Regions from separate parts of the Nocardioides sp. GCM10028917 genome, predicted to be linked through region 1. Evidence: riboswitches for the same ligand, from Rfam matches in the RefSeq annotation. Region 1 holds a riboswitch; the other holds the start of a gene.
What was found. A riboswitch is a leader RNA that binds a small molecule or an ion and turns the genes downstream of it on or off. The one in region 1 is predicted to bind cyclic di-AMP.
Positions count from the first base shown of each region.

Region 2: another riboswitch for cyclic di-AMP. It lies ahead of ACFQW6_RS01385 (C40 family peptidase); the one in region 1 lies ahead of ACFQW6_RS08390 (NlpC/P60 family protein).

Region 1 covers NZ_JBHTFL010000006.1:154,569-162,025, reverse strand. The annotation lists gene ACFQW6_RS08420 (DEDD exonuclease domain-containing protein) at 1-117, opposite strand, end outside; gene ACFQW6_RS08415 (hypothetical protein) at 223-498, shown strand; gene ACFQW6_RS08410 (NYN domain-containing protein) at 509-1,750, shown strand; gene ACFQW6_RS08405 (hypothetical protein) at 1,919-3,040, shown strand; gene ACFQW6_RS08400 (hypothetical protein) at 3,342-3,548, shown strand; gene ACFQW6_RS08395 (hypothetical protein) at 3,557-4,936, opposite strand; cyclic di-AMP (ydaO/yuaA leader) riboswitch at 5,142-5,301, shown strand; gene ACFQW6_RS08390 (NlpC/P60 family protein) at 5,398-6,324, shown strand; gene ACFQW6_RS08385 (hypothetical protein) at 6,380-7,457, shown strand, end outside.
Region 2 covers NZ_JBHTFL010000001.1:291,024-298,480, forward strand. The annotation lists gene ACFQW6_RS01380 (DUF3048 domain-containing protein) at 1-594, opposite strand, end outside; gene ACFQW6_RS01385 (C40 family peptidase) at 758-1,306, opposite strand; cyclic di-AMP (ydaO/yuaA leader) riboswitch at 1,310-1,514, opposite strand; gene ACFQW6_RS01390 (SDR family NAD(P)-dependent oxidoreductase) at 1,623-2,390, opposite strand; gene ACFQW6_RS01395 (phosphatase PAP2 family protein) at 2,524-3,576, shown strand; gene ACFQW6_RS01400 (HIT family protein) at 3,581-3,997, opposite strand; gene ACFQW6_RS01405 (MSMEG_6728 family protein) at 4,073-4,678, shown strand; gene ACFQW6_RS01410 (excalibur calcium-binding domain-containing protein) at 4,868-5,578, shown strand; gene ACFQW6_RS01415 (putative immunity protein) at 5,615-6,130, shown strand; gene ACFQW6_RS01420 (cobalamin-binding protein) at 6,140-7,012, shown strand; gene ACFQW6_RS01425 (GNAT family N-acetyltransferase) at 7,022-7,457, opposite strand, start outside.

The sequences.
Region 1 (7,457 bases):
CTCGAGGTCGACCACGCAGAAGGTCAGGCCTCGCAGCGGCCGCCCCAGCTCGTCGAAGCTGCGCTGCGCCTCCCAGCGGGACGTCTCCCGCGTCGGACCGTGGGCGGTGGTGCTCATGTCCGACGACGCTAGACGTGGGATCCGACATCGGCGCCGCGGCGCGCGGACTACGCTGACCGCGCCTGCCCACCGGGGGCGAGGCGACGACCCGAGGAGACATCCGTGCCCGAGCAGACCAGCACCCTCTACGTCCCCGGCAACGGCGAGCGTTGGCGTTGTGCCGGCTGCGGCAACCTCACACGCTTCGACGTCACCCGCACCCGTCGTACGACGGAGTACTGGCACTTCGACCTCGCGGGGGAGCACCAGGTCGAGGAGGAGACGGTGCGCTCCGAGGCGGTCGAGTCGGTCTCCTGCCGCTGGTGCGGACGCAACGACGCCATCGAGGTCGTGGACCGCGCCTCTGCCGACACGTCCGCCGACCCGGCCGCCGGATGACGGGACGCATGTGACCGACCCAGCGGCCCTCCCGGAGCGGCTGCGCCTGCGGGTGGTCGCACTGGTGTCGGCAGTCCTGCCGTCGATCACCCCGGTGCCGCCGTCCCTCCGCAAGGTCGCCGGCTTCGCGCCGGCACGCCGCGCCCGGCTCGGCGGGAGTGCGATCTGGGCCGCGCTCGAGGATGCTTCGTTCCGCGAGCACGCGGCAGTCCAGGTCGCGGTCGTGCCGCCCTCCGCCGACGACCCGGTCGACACCGCCGCGCGCGCCTGGCTGGCCCGGGACGAGGGCTGGGAGTCCGTCGTCGCCGAGGTCGCCGGATCCCTCGGCGAGCACGAGGAGCGCGACGAGCAGTCCCACGCCGAGCACGCCCGGCTGGCGGCGCAGGTGGCGGCGCTGCAGGCCGAGCTCAGCGCCGTGCGCGCCGAGCACCGCGAGGAGCTCGAGCGGGCGAAGGCCGATCACAAGGTGCTGCGCCAGCGCCTGGGCGAGGCACGCGGTGTGCTGCGTGCCGCTGAGCAGGCGAGGGATGCGGCGTACGCCGCCCGGGACGAGGCGGTGACCGCGGCTGAGGCAGCGACCCGCACCGCGGAGGCAGACGTGCGACGGCTGCGCGCCCAGCTGGACGAGGCTGAGGCAACCCTCGCCGCCGGCCGGCGCGAGACCCGGTCCGACCGGGACGCCGCGAGCATCCGGGCGCGGCTCCTGCTCGACGCGGTCGTGGACGCCGCGACGGGACTGCGTCGCGAGCTCGCGCTGCCCGCTGTCAGCGGCGCCCCGGGGGACGCCGTCGAGGCCGCCCTGGCCGGCGTCGACGCGGCACCCTCCTCCAGCGCACCGGCCACACCAGCGCTGCTCGAGCAGACGCTCGCGCTGCCCCGGGCCCGACTCGTGATCGACGGCTACAACGTCACCAAGCAACGTTGGCCCAACGCCAGCCTCGAGGCACAGCGCAGCCGGCTGGTCGCCGCGCTCGGACCGCTCGTGGCCCGGACCGGCGCCGAGACCACCGTGGTGTTCGACGCAGCGGAGTCCACGGTGCGTACGGCGATGCCGGCGCCGCGCGGAGTCCGCGTGGTGTTCAGCCCGGAGGGCGTCATCGCGGACGACGTGATCCGCCAGCTCGTCGCGGCCGAGCCCCGCGGCCGGGTGGTCGTCGTGGTGACCGGCGACCAGGCCGTGGCACGCGACGTGGCGCGGGACGGTGCGAGAGCCGTTCCCGTTCCGGCGCTGCTCAGCGTCATCGGTTCCTAGCAGCACAGGAAATTCACCTGCGCGGACAGTTGCCTTCCCCCGAGAATGCAATGCCGACGGGAGCGTCGCCCCCCAGCCATGGCTGAAGCATAGTGAGCGAAGCACGCTCGGGCGTGCGGATTCCTGAGTTCACCCCCGGTATAGATCAGTTCTCGAAAGGGTCGAGCGATGGCCACAAACGTGGATGTCTTGGAACTGGTGGCAAACGCCGCTAACGCGGACACTTGCCCCTTCGTGCTTAGCCAAGCGACGCACCCAGTCGAATCGGACGCACTTGCTGCATTGGGCCGAGCTATCCTGCTGACCAACGCGATCGTGACCGCGCAAAGCCCGGGACTCGATGTAGGCGCAGAGCATCCACACGTCAGCCCTAGCGGCCCTGCGTCCAGCCTGCAGGGAAGCCTCCTGATCAATCACGATGCAATCGCCCGATGGTTCGTCATACTGGCCGCCACCCTCACCAAGGACGGGTGGTCGGGGGTGCTCCTCCCCCAGAAGTGGGCGGACCGCCCCGATGAACGCCCACACGCCGAACCTTGGATCGCCGTCACCTTGGCCCTGGCCGGTTGGAATCACGACGCGCACCAGGTGGTTGTCCCGATTTGGCATGCCCGTCCGAACATCGTTCCGCAGCTCGTGGACCTGGTCTTTGAGTGGACTCGCGGGGTCGACGGCGAGTTGTGGATCACTCGCCTCGTCCCGGTGCGAGGCGAAGAACCGCAAGTGGCAGAAGCCCTCCTGGCTCGACTCAGCGAACGCGACGGCAGGGGATTCTGCACTGTGCACCGTCAAGGAACGGCTGCCGAGCGAAGGGCACGCTTCTCCTCCTACGGACACCTGACGCTCGAGGAGCGCTCCTCCGCCCCGCTTGAGCAGCGCCTTGCCAGCCTCCGCTCGGCCTGGGCGGGCTGGGCGCCGCAAGTGGACCGCAGTGCGACCACCGGTGACGTCGGACCCGCGCATCCGTCATGGTTTCTCGAGCTGGCGCGGAGAAACGTCAAGCTGCCGAAGTCCTATTACCCTCACCGCCGTCGGCTGGACGACCAGCGCGTCCCCGACGCCTGCGCGGAGCAGGTTCTGACGCAGGCCCACCTCGACGCTGCCAACAACCTCGGTGGCTGGCGCGTCGAGGAGGTGGCAGTCGGACGTTTCCTTGTCGCTCATCCGCAGCCGTCCCGATGGTTCCTTCCTGCGTCTCCTGGCGAACGGGGGACCCGAGTAGACCCGGAAACCTTGGCACAGGCTCGCCAAGACTTCGGATCGATGGTGATGACCGAAGGCGACCTGTGAGTTGCTCGTCAACCTCTCGCCACCACGTCGTGTAGATCGGCGGCGCGCCCGACAGTGATGCGACATCCTCGTTGCAGATCGCGGGTTGTCTGGTGACTGCCCGAGCCCGATCATGGCGCTGGGGCGAATCGGTCGCTGCCGTCGCCGAGATCGAGGCCCAGTTGTCCCGTCATCGCAACTTCGCTGGCTCCGAGGTGGTCACCCGGTTGCTGGAGGCGAATGCGGGTGGCCGACTTGTCCGACACGCGGGTTGCGACAGGCCGCGGAGGCGTTGTCGGTGGGCCCTGTCACCGTTCGGGACATGACGACACGGATCGACTGCGACACCTGCGTGGTGCGCGGCCTGCACTGCCACGACTGCGTGGTGACGGTGCTCCTCGGCCCACCGCCCGAGCTGACCATCGACGACGACGAGATGGCTGCGCTCGATGTGCTGGCCTCAGGAGGGCTGGTCCCCCCGCTGCGGCTCGTGGAGCCCGTTTCCGGCCCGGTGATCGAGTCGGCCTGAGGGGCCAGTCAGAGCGCGGGGAACCACTGCGACTGGCACCGCGGCGGGTCCTGTGCGTCGACGGCGCGGAAAGGAAGCAACTTTCTTGACACGAGCGACATGCGTACGCCGTCGCTGCCATCGAGCGTTCGCTCGCCCGTGGCATCCCGCACGACCACCGAGGCGTCGGGGTGTCGTGCGAGGTAGTCGAGAAGGTTTCTTTCCGGGACCAGGTAATTCTCGGACGCGTAGACGTCGAGCGCCTCTACCTCGGAGCTCACGACCTCGAGCATGTCGTCCTGGACGTGGCTCAGATGCAGTGTCCCCGGCACGACTAAGTGGTTGGTCTCACCGCTGACTGTGACGAGGTTGGCGTACATGTTGAAGCCGGTTGAGCTCTTCACCTCGAGGTAGGGCGACAGCGCGTTGGCGACGACAAGGGCCACGATGACAGCGGGGGCGACGCCCGGCAGGCGCATCGACAGCGGGGCCGGGCCGAGCCCGTGCTGAGCGATGCGCACGACCAGCCACGTGGCGACGGGCACCCACACGATGAACGAGACAAGCTTGAGAATGACCGCGGTTGCGACCATCGGTGGGAGCACGGAGGCCAGGATCAGGAAGGGAGTGAGGGCGAGCACCACGTCACGGATTCGGGACGGTCGAACCGCCCGCGCCTCGAGATCCGAGGTCGTGTCCTCCGGCAGGAAGAGGCACAAGAGCACGACGAGCGTCGCCGTGAAGTCGTAGAAGTGCTGGTCAAGGTCCAGCGAGATGATGGAGTGGAACGTCAGCGCCAGGAGCACACCCGCGCGGCGGGTGCGGCTGAACGCGAGCAGGACGGGGACCGAGAGCTCGGTCAGCACAGGGCCGGCGATGGCCAGCACGGAAAGTGGTCCGCCGTCGAAGGTCGGCAGCCCGAACGAGTCCAAGGACTGGTTGGCGTAGAACACGCCGCAGGACACATCGGGGTCGAGGAACCCACTGTTGAGCTTGGCGAAGGCGGCGAACGAATAGAAGGCCAGCAGGATCCAGCGACCGGTGACCGAGAGGTACGACCACGGATCGGTGCGTGTCAGCGACACCAGCGTCGCCAACGCAACAAAGCCCATGAGCAGCCAGTGATTGCCCGTCACGGGCATCTCAAGTCCCAGTGACACGAGTGTCAGAGCAGCTGCTGCACCCAGGACCCTCGCGTCCGGCCGGACGAGGAGAATCAGAGCCGACACCCCCAGCGCCGCCCCGACAAGGGTCAGCGCTGGAGACCCGCCGTAGACATCGCTGCGCCATCCCACCGGGTTTCCGACAAGGTGCGCAACGACTGCCAGCGCGTAGGTCCGGGCGAACCAACGAAGGGGAGCGACCATCCGGTCGGTTCTCTCCGGGGCGAGCAGGCGTTGGGGGTTCATGGGTTCACAGGTCCTGGTCCGCGAGTCTGAAGGGTGCAGGAAACGTACCGACTGACGGGATCCGACGCAGGCGATCGCCCAATCATGGAGCGCGGTGGAAATCAGCGCCGACGGATCGTGGCGAAGATTGGCGAGGACCCCACGACCGGTTTAGGGTGTGGGCTGACGTCCGTGGCAGTGGGTCACCAGGCCCGCGCGGACGTCGCGCCGAGTCATGGACCACACCCCCGCACCACCCGTGGTCCATGAGCCGGGGAACCACACTTCCCCCTGGGGTGAATCGCCTGTGAGGCGTGCTGCGCGAGCGGCACGAGGAGCAGGAGTAGGCCAGTCGTGCCGAACCCGTCAGCTCACCTGGTAGGCGTACGACACCCCGAGGAGTTCCCCCGCTCGTGGCTCACACCCGCAAGCGAGTTGGCGCGACCGTTCTTGGTCTCTCCGCGATCGCTGCCATCGCTTTTGTGCCTGCTACCCCCGCGCAGGCCGACCCCGACATCAAGGACGTCAAGGTCCGCGTCGACCGCCTCTACCACGAGGCCGAGGCGGCGCAGGAGCGCCTCCACGACGCCAAGCTGGACCTCGCCGACCTGCGAAGCGACCTCGACGGGCTGAAGGCCGACCAGGATCGCCAGGACGAGCGTCTCTACGCCGTCCGCGACCAGGTCTCCGACGCTGTCGTGCGCCAGCTCGAGGGAGAGGGCATCTCGACCGTCGGTCAGATCGTCGTCTCCGACGACCCCGGCGCGTTCCTCGACTCGCTCTCGACGATGTCGTCGTTCAACGACCTCCAGGCGTCGCTGCTGTCCGACTACGACACCGAGCTCGAGGCCCTCGAGATCCGTCGCGAGGCCACCGCGTCCCGCACCAAGGAGATCGCTGAGATCACCGAGCAGCTGAGCGCCGAGAAGGACACGGTCGACGACAAGCTCGCCGAGGCCAAGGACCTGCTCGCCGACCTCGAGGCCGAGGAGCGCGAGCGGGTGCTCGCCTCGCGCGGCACCACGACCCGCGCGCCCAGCACTGTCTCCGTCCCCGCGTCCGGCCGCGCAGCGGCGGCTGTGCAGTACGCGATGGCGCAGGTGGGCGACGCCTACGTCTACGGCGCGATGGGCGAGAACGCCTTCGACTGCAGCGGCCTGACGATGCGCGCCTGGGCCCAGGCCGGCGTGTCGCTCCCGCACTCGTCCAGCGCCCAGTTCAGCTCTGGCCCGCGCATCGCCGCCAGCGACCTGCAGCCCGGTGACCTGGTCTTCTACTACAGCCCGATCAGCCACGTCGGCATGTACATCGGCAACGGCATGATCGTCCACGCCGCCAACCCCGGCACCGGGGTCGCCGTCTCCGGCCTCTACTCCATGCCGTTCGTCGGCGCGGTCCGTCCTGGCTGACCAGCAGACGAAGGCCGGCCGTCCACTTCGGTGGGCGGTCGGCCTTTCGCTGTTCGTGGTCCTGGCGCTGCTCGTCTTCCTACTGCGCGATGGTCGTCACGATGTCGACCCGCAGACGATCGAGGCCCCACGAGCGAGTCCGGCCGCGGCGGCCGCCGCCTTGGCGTCCTTTGTGGACGGTGTCCGCTCACGTGACGCCGCGGTGCTGGCCGGGCTAGCACCTCCTCAAAGTCCCGTTGCACGCGATCTCATGGAGGGGATCGGTCACAACGCTGACGCGCTCGACCTGCGGGGTCTTAGTGCTCGGTTCGTTGACCAGGCGGGGATGGTTGAGGCCGACGGATCCTGGACGGGGATCGTGGAACTCACCTGGCAGCTCGGGAGTCTCGACCCGGGCCCATCAGAGGCCGATGTCGCCGTGTCTTTCGCACCGGCAGGCGATGCGCTCGGCATCGTGGGGTTCAGCGCCACCGCTCGGGCACGAGCGCCGCTGTGGCTCCGCGGCGAGCTGGCCATCGCTCGGGCGAAGAGGGTCCTAGTCCTTGTCGACGGGCCACAAGCGGACGCCGACGCAGTGAGGCGACGAGTAGTCCGGGGGATAGGTGTTGTCGAACGCGTGCTGCCGGACCGGATCTCCTCGGTCGTGGTGGAGGTGCCGGCGAACGCGGCTGATCTCGACGAGACGCTGGGCGCTGAGCCCGGGACGTACGCCGGCATTGCAGCAGTGACGGCGTTTGCCGGGACCTCAACTTCCGACGATGCACCCGTCCATGTCTTTGTGAACCCGGAGCTCACGACTGGCCTCTCACGTGCCGGAGCCCAGGTTGTGATGAGCCACGAGCTGGTGCATATTGCGACCGAGGCAACACGGACGCCGGTGGAGCCGTGGCTCCTGGAGGGCTTCGCGGACTACGTCGCCCTCCGAGACACGAATCTGCCGGACAGTACGACGCTCGGGCGCGCGATCGAGCTGGTGCGGCGCGAAGGGATACCGGACACGCTGCCAGGTGCGGCCGACTTCGGCACCCGCGCCAGAGACCTTCAAGCAAGTTACGAGCTTGCTTGGCTCGCCTGCAGGCTCATCGCAGAGCAACTGGGGGAGCGAGGGTTGGTGTCGGTGCACGACGCGATTC
Region 2 (7,457 bases), on a different contig from region 1:
CTCCTCCTCGGCCTTGAGGCGCTTGGAGATGTCACCGAGCCGGGCGAAGAGGTTGTAGGGCGCCGAGCGCGACGTCTCGCGGTAGACGCCGGCCTCGCCCTCGGTGATCCACGGGATGCCGGCGCCCTTGATCCGGTTGATCGTGACCGGGGCCGCGCCGCTGGTCACCACGGTCGCGCCGGGCGGGACGATCCCGATGTCGCTGGCGCGCATCGAGCGGACCGGGCCGATGGCGGCGGGCACCTTCGAGTAGTAGAACGCCGCGAGGCGGGTGTAGCCGCCCTCGACGAGCTCCTCGACGACGAGGTCGGCCGAGCCGAGGCCCACTTGCGGGGCGCTGGAGGACGTGTTGTCGACCTTGGTGACGACGACGGGGTGTCGGGGCGCGTCGCCCTTGCGCTCGAGCCCGGTCAGGGGCCAGTACGTCGGCTCCGGCGGCGCCTCGGTCGTCTCCGAGCTGGTCGGCTCGGAGGAGGCGGACGCGCTCGGGGCCGGGTCGTCGCCGCCGCCGCTGCAGCCGGCGAGGAGCAGCGTGGCCGCCGCGAGGGTGGCGACGATCGCACGGGGCGACGAGAGGTGGCGACGGTGACGCACGGGGGGCTCCGATCGAGCGGGGGTGTCGAGCCGGGGGCTCGGGTTCGGCAGTTCTCTGGAAAGTCTGGGGGCGCGCCCTCACCGATCAGGGAAGGCGCGCCACAGGGTAGATCAGCAGGAAGTACCTACCAATCCGGGCCTGTCACCCGGGTGCGGGCGCCGCTCAGGCGCGGCGCAGGGTCCCGGCGAACCACGCGGACGTCCACGGGACGGCGACGCGTACGCGCTGCCCCGAGCCCGGTGAGTGCACCATCACGGCGTGCCCGCGCGACCAGCGCAGGAAGATCGCGGCGTGGTAGACCCCGCCGCTGCCGTAGAAGAACATCAGGTCGCCGGAGCGCAGGTCCTTCTTGGCGATGCGACGCGCAGCAGCAGCCTGGGCGCTCGAGGTCCGCGGCACGGCGAGCCCGGCCCGGCTGTACGCGTAGCGGATCAGGCCGGAGCAGTCGAAGCTCGCCGGGCCGGCAGCGCCGTACGCGTAGGCGTCACCGCGCTGGGCCATCGCGATGTTGCGCGCGCTGAGCACCCGGTTGGCCACGCGCTTCCTGGCGCTGACCGTCCCGGCCTTCTTCTTCGCCGTGGTGGTGGTCGTGACGGAGGTGTCGCCACCAGTGGCGGCGGTTGCGGGCAGGGCGCTCATCGTCGATGCGGTGAGGCCGAGCCCGGCGAGGGCGAGCGCGGAGGCTCGCACGATGCGAGGGGTCGCAGGCATGGTTGTTCCTTTCCCACGCCTGTGAGGTGAGCTGTCGGGCTAGGGCTGGAAAGTGCCCTGGCACCGCGCTCCCGTCGTGCTGACGAGAGGCGGGCGGCTTCGCCCCGAGCCGGTCGATGACCGGCGGTGGAACCTGTGGGTCCCCCACTCCTGCCCCGGTGTGTCTCGGGGGTCGTCCCGGCCGGGCAGGACTCGGCGTAGCCCGGGACGGTTGGGTCTTTCGACCGCTCACCAAGGTGACAGACGACCCCAAAGCACGCAAAAAGAGGTCACGCCCACGAGCGTCGGACGTGGCCAGGATCACGCCCGACCGCGCTCAGCCGAGCTTGCGGCCGCCGTCGACGTACAGCGTCTGACCGGTGATGAACGACGCCTCGTCGCTGCACAGGAACGCGGCGGCGGCAGCGATGTCCTCGGGCTGCCCGACGCGCCGCACGGGCGTCGCCTCGGCGTTGAGGCGCTGCAGCTCCTCGGGCTCCATCTTGAGGCGGCGCGCGGTGGCGTCGGTCATCTCGGTGGCGATGAAGCCCGGCGCGATGGCGTTGGCGGTGATGCCGAACGGGCCGAGCTCGATGCCGAGCGTGCGGGTGAGGCCCTGGATGCCCATCTTCGCCGCGGAGTAGTTGGCCTGGCCGCGGTTGCCGAGGGCGGAGACGCTCGACAGGTTGAGGATCTTGCCGTACTTCTGCTCCACGAACCGGGCCTGCGCGGCCTTGGTCATGTTGAACACGCCCTTGAGGTGGACGTTCATCACCAGGTCCCAGTCGTCCTCGGTCATCTTGAAGAGCAGGTTGTCGCGGGTGATGCCGGCGTTGTTGACCAGCACGTGGATCCCGCCGAGCTCGTCGACCACCCGCTGCACGGAGGCCTCCGCGGCGGCCGCATCGACGACGTCGCAGCCGATGCCCACCGCCCGGGCGCCGTCGGCAAGCTCGAGACGGCCGGCGGCCTCCTGGGCGGCGGCCTCGTCGAGGTCGAGGACCGCGATGGAGGCGCCCTCGCTCGCGAGGCGCTGCGCGATGCCGAAGCCGATGCCTCGCGCTGCTCCGGTGATGACGGCGACACGGCGGTCGTAGCGACCCATCTCGATGACTCCTCAGGCTCGGTGACGTCTGTCCGTGAGGGTAGTGCGTGGCGTCGCGGGGGGCTCACCCGACTTGTGGAGATCCGGTGCAGACCGCTCGCGCTGCCGCGGCAGGTGCCATACCGTTCCACGCATGGGACGGGGGTACTTCCGCGGCGCGATCGGCGTCGCCGTCGCCATGGCGGTGACCACGTGGGTGGTCGCAGCCGCCTACGACCTGCCCGTGCGCGACCCCGACGGCGTCTCGGTCCCGACGTGGGTGCGGCTCCCGGTGATCGTGCTGGCCGCCGTGCTCCTCGACGTCGTCGCGCGGTGGGCGGCGTACACCCGCACGACACCGCGTCCCGGCGCCTGGGCGGCGCTGCGCTCGGTGGTCCGCGCCCGGTGGACGCGGGAGCAGCTGTGGTTCACCCTGAGCGGGCTGGTGGCGTGGTACGTCGCCTACGTCGCGTTCCGCAACCTCAAGGGCTACCTGCCGTTCGTCAACGAGCGCCTCTGGGACACCGAGCTGCACCGGCTCGACCGCCTGCTGTGGCTGGGCCACGACCCGGCCGTCGTCCTCCACCACGTGCTCGGCACCGGCTGGGTCGCGTGGCTGCTGTCCGGGGTCTACGTGCTGTGGATCGGGTTGGTGCCGGCGGCCCTGGCGATCGCGCTGGTGTGGACCCGGCGCTCCATCACCGGCGCGCTCTACGTCACGGCCGTGTCCTTCAACTGGCTGCTCGGCGCGGCCGTCTACTACCTCGTCCCGTCCCTCGGGCCGATCTACTCGCGCCCGCAGGAGTTCGCCGACCTGCCCCACACGTTCAACACCTCGGTGCAGGACCTGCTGCTTGACGACCGCGTCGCCGTGCTGGCCGACGCCTGGGACACCCGCGCCGTGCAGACCGTCGCCGCCTTCGCGTCGCTGCACGTGGCCATCACGGTCACCACCTGCCTGGTGGCCGAGCTGCTCCGGCTCCCCCGCTGGGTGCGCCTGTCCGGCTGGGCCTTCGCCGCGCTGACCTGCCTGTCCACCGTCTACCTCGGGTGGCACTTCTTCGTCGACGTCCTCGGCGGGTTCGCCGTCGGCACGCTGTCCCTGGTGCTCGCCGCCTGGACGACCGGCCACCCGCTCCGGCGCCGCGACCGGACGTGGTCGCTCGGCGAGGCCCGAGCCCGCGAGGCGGAGCAGGTCCGCTCCTGACCGGTCAGCCGGTCGCGAGGGTGTCCCGGAGCCGCTCGGCGTACGCCGCCGCCTCGCCGTCGCCGTACTTCGTGCGCGGCCAGAAGAAGCCGCGCAGGCCGTCGCCCTTGGTGCGCGGGACCACGTGGAGGTGGAGGTGCGGGACGGACTGGCTGACCGTGTTGTTGATGGCCACGAACGAGCCTTGTGCGCCGAGCGCGTCCTTGACCGCCGTCGCGAGCCGCTGGGCCGCCGCCAGGAACCCGTCGCGCTGCGCCGCGGGGAGGTCCGGGAGCGTCTCGAGGTGGGTGCGCGGCACGAGCAGGACGTGTCCCTTGAACACCGGCCGGGTGTCGAGGAACGCCACCAGGTCGTCGGTCTCCAGCACGAGGTGCCCGGGCACCTCGCCCGCGATGATCTGGCAGAACACGCATCCGTCCACGTCAGGGATGGTGCCACGGGGCACCGACCGTCGGGGTGGGGCGCGACGCCCCGCGCCGTGCCTAGCCTCGACGGGGTGCAGACGTTCCTCCCCTACCCGGACTTCGAGGCGTCGGCGCGCGCGCTCGACCAGAAGCGGCTCGGGAAGCAGCGGGTCGAGACCATCCAGGTGGTCCGCGCCCTGACGGTCGCGGGCTACGGCTGGGCCAACCACCCGGCAGCGCTCATGTGGAAGGGCTACGAGGAGGCGCTCGGCCGCTACGGCTTCGTGTGCTGCGAGGTGTGGCTCGAGCTCGGGTTCGGGGACACGTGCGCCGCCACGATCGCGGCGGACCTCGCCGCAGCAGGGGTGACGACCGTGCGCACGCAGGCGGAGCTCGCGGGCGCCGGCGGCCTGCCGCCGTGGCTGGGCGACGCCGACCTGCACCGCAGCCACCGGTCCGCGCTGGTGCGCAAGGACCCCGACTTCTACCGCCCGCGCTTCCCCGACGCACCCGACGACCTCCCCTACGTGTGGCCCGTCCGCTCCCCCGCCGTGGTCGAGGCCGAGCGGCGCCGGGCGGAGAACGCCGTACGACGCGAGCAGCGCGCTGCCGAGCGCCTGCTGGAGGAGGCCGAACGTGCCCGCCGCCGGCGTAGCCGCGCCGCGAAGAAGGGGTGGCAGACGCGGCGCGGGTCGTAGCCTGCGCGTGGGGAACCAGGTGCAGCCGCGAGCCCCCGATCGGCCTGCGCCCCGTTCCCCAGCGGCGGTTCTCGGGGCGTCGACCCGTACTTCACCTGACGGGAGGAAACTTCGCCCGTTCCACCCACGCGCGGGCCCCTTCGGTGTGAACCTTCGGTGTCAGCACCACCGACTTCCGTGGGGGAACACATGCACCACCAGCTCGTCCGCGCGCTCGCGCTCGCCATCGTCGCCCTGGGCCTCGGCCTCTCGGCGCCGGCGCCTGCCTCTGCCGTCATCGACCGCGACTGCGGCGACTTCGCCAGCCAGGCCGCTGCGCAGAACTTCTTCCTGGGCACCGGCAGCGGCGACCCGCACCGCCTCGACGACGACGGCGACGGCGTCGCGTGCGAGTCCAACCCGTGCCCGTGCATCGGCCGCGGCAACACCGCCCCGCAGCCGCTCGCCGACACCGGGAGCACCCAGACCCACGCCGAGCAGGGGCCCCGGACCTACCGCGAGACCGGCAACGTCGTCCGTGTCGTCGACGGCGACACGCTCCACGTCCGCCTGCGCGGCGGGGCGCAGGTCTCCGTGCGCATGCTCGGGATCGACACCCCCGAGCGGGGCCGCTGCGGCGCGGACGACGCCACCGCCAACCTCCGCAGGCTCGCCCCGGTCGGCTCAACCGTCCACCTCGTGTCCGACCGCACCCAGGCCGCGAAGGACCGCTACGGCCGACTGCTGCGCTACGTGCAGCGCCAGGGCGGGTACGGCGACCTCTCGTTCCGCCAGGCCTGGGACGGCTTCACCCGGCCCTACGTCTTCGGCGGCACGCCCGTCACCCGGCACCGCGAGTACGTGCGCGCCATCCACCACGCCCGCGACCACGCGCGGGGTGCGTGGCACGGCTGCTGGTGACGACGCCCTGAGCCTCCTTGGCGCTAGCGTCGGGCCATGATCCTGCCGGCCGTGCGTGACCCGCGCCTGGTCACCGTCAGGCGCGGCGGCTCGCTGACCGACGAGGACCACCACCGGCTCGCGCTGTGGGCAGCCGCGTGCGCCGAGCACGTGCTCGGGGTCTTCGAGGCCGCCCGGCCCGACGACCGCCGGCCGCGTGAGGCGATCGCGGCCGCGCGTGCCTGGACGCGCGGCGAGCTGGCGATGATGCAGACCCGCGCGCTCGGCGGGCACGCCATGGGTGCGGCTCGCGACCTGCGGGGGGCACCACGCTTCGCGGCGTACGCCGCCGGGCAGGGCGCGGTGGTCGCCCACGTCGCCGAGCACGACCTGGGGGCAGCGGCGTACGCCATCAAGGCCGCCGTGGCGGCCGCCCCGGCGGGGCACGAGGAGGAGGCGCGCCGCGACGAGTGCCGGTGGCAGCGCGACCGCCTCCCTGACGAGGTGCGCGACCTGGTGCTCGAGGACCAGCGCCGGCGCAACGCGATCTGCTGGGACGTCTTCGACGTTTAGGCTGCCCCGGTGCGCATCGTCTCGCTGATCCCCTCCGCCACGGAGATCCTGTTCGCGATCGGGGCGGGTGACGACGTCGTGGGTGTCACGTTCGAGTGCGACCACCCGCCGGCCGCCCGCGAGCGGCGCGTGGTCTCGACGTCGGCGATGCCGGAGGGGCTCGGGCCGAAGGAGATCGACGACTTCGTCGCCGCGGCGCTCGCGGCGGGCGAGGACCTCTACCGCCTCGACGCCGACGCGCTCGCCGAGCTCGACGCCGACCTGGTCGTCACCCAGGACCTCTGCGCCGTCTGCGCGGTGGACGTCGGCACCGTCGACGAGGCGCTCGGCTTCCTCGGGTGCCGCGCGGAGGTGGCGACGGTCGACCCGCACACCCTCGACGACGTGCTGGCGTCGATCACCGAGCTCGGGCGAAGGACGGGCCGCGACGAGCAGGCGACCGTGCTGGTGACCGAGCTCGAGGCACGCCTCTCGTCCGTCGCCGAACGCGTCGCGGGCCTCGACCGGCCCCGCGTTCTGGTGCTCGAGTGGACCGACCCGCCCTTCGCGCCCGGGCACTGGATCCCGGAGATGGTCACCCGCGCCGGCGGCGAGCCCACCCTGGGCGTCGCGGGCACGAGGTCGAGCCGCATCACCTGGGACGACGCCGTCGCCTCCGAGCCGGACGTCGTGGTCTGCGCGCCGTGCGGCTTCGACCTCGAGGGAGGGGTCACGCTCGCGAAGGAGGTGCGCGACCGGTTCCCCGGCGTGCCGGTGTGGGCCGTCGACGCCGACGGGCACTTCGCACGCCCGGGTCCGCGACTCGTCGACGGCGTCGAGGCGCTCGCCGGGATCCTGCACCCTCGGTCGGTCGCCCCGTCGGCGCACGCTCGCTCGGTCTGACGGCAGTCGTCAGCCGCCCTCCGGACGCACCAGCACGTCGAACCGTCGTCCGTCGCGTCGTGCGGCGAACGACCCGACCCGCTCGAAGCCGAGCGACTCGACGGTGCGACGCGCACGCACGTTGAACGACGCCACCGTCACCCGGAACGCCGGCGGCGCGTACGTGGCGCGGCCGAACGCGAGCCCGGCCCTGATCACCGCACGCCCGAGACCCTGCCCCGTGAGCGAGGGCCGCAGCCCGCCGCCGGTGTCGAGCGCCGCGTCGTCGTAGTCCCACCCCGGCACCTGCCCGTCCGGTCCGAACGACCGGAAGCCGATGAGGCGCTCCCCCGCCAGCACCGCGTGGAAGCCGAGCGCCGGGTCGAGCAGCTCGTCGGGATCGGCTCCGGTGAGGTCGTAGACGTCGTACGGCGGCTCGTAGCGCCAGGTGGCCAGGTCCTCGGCG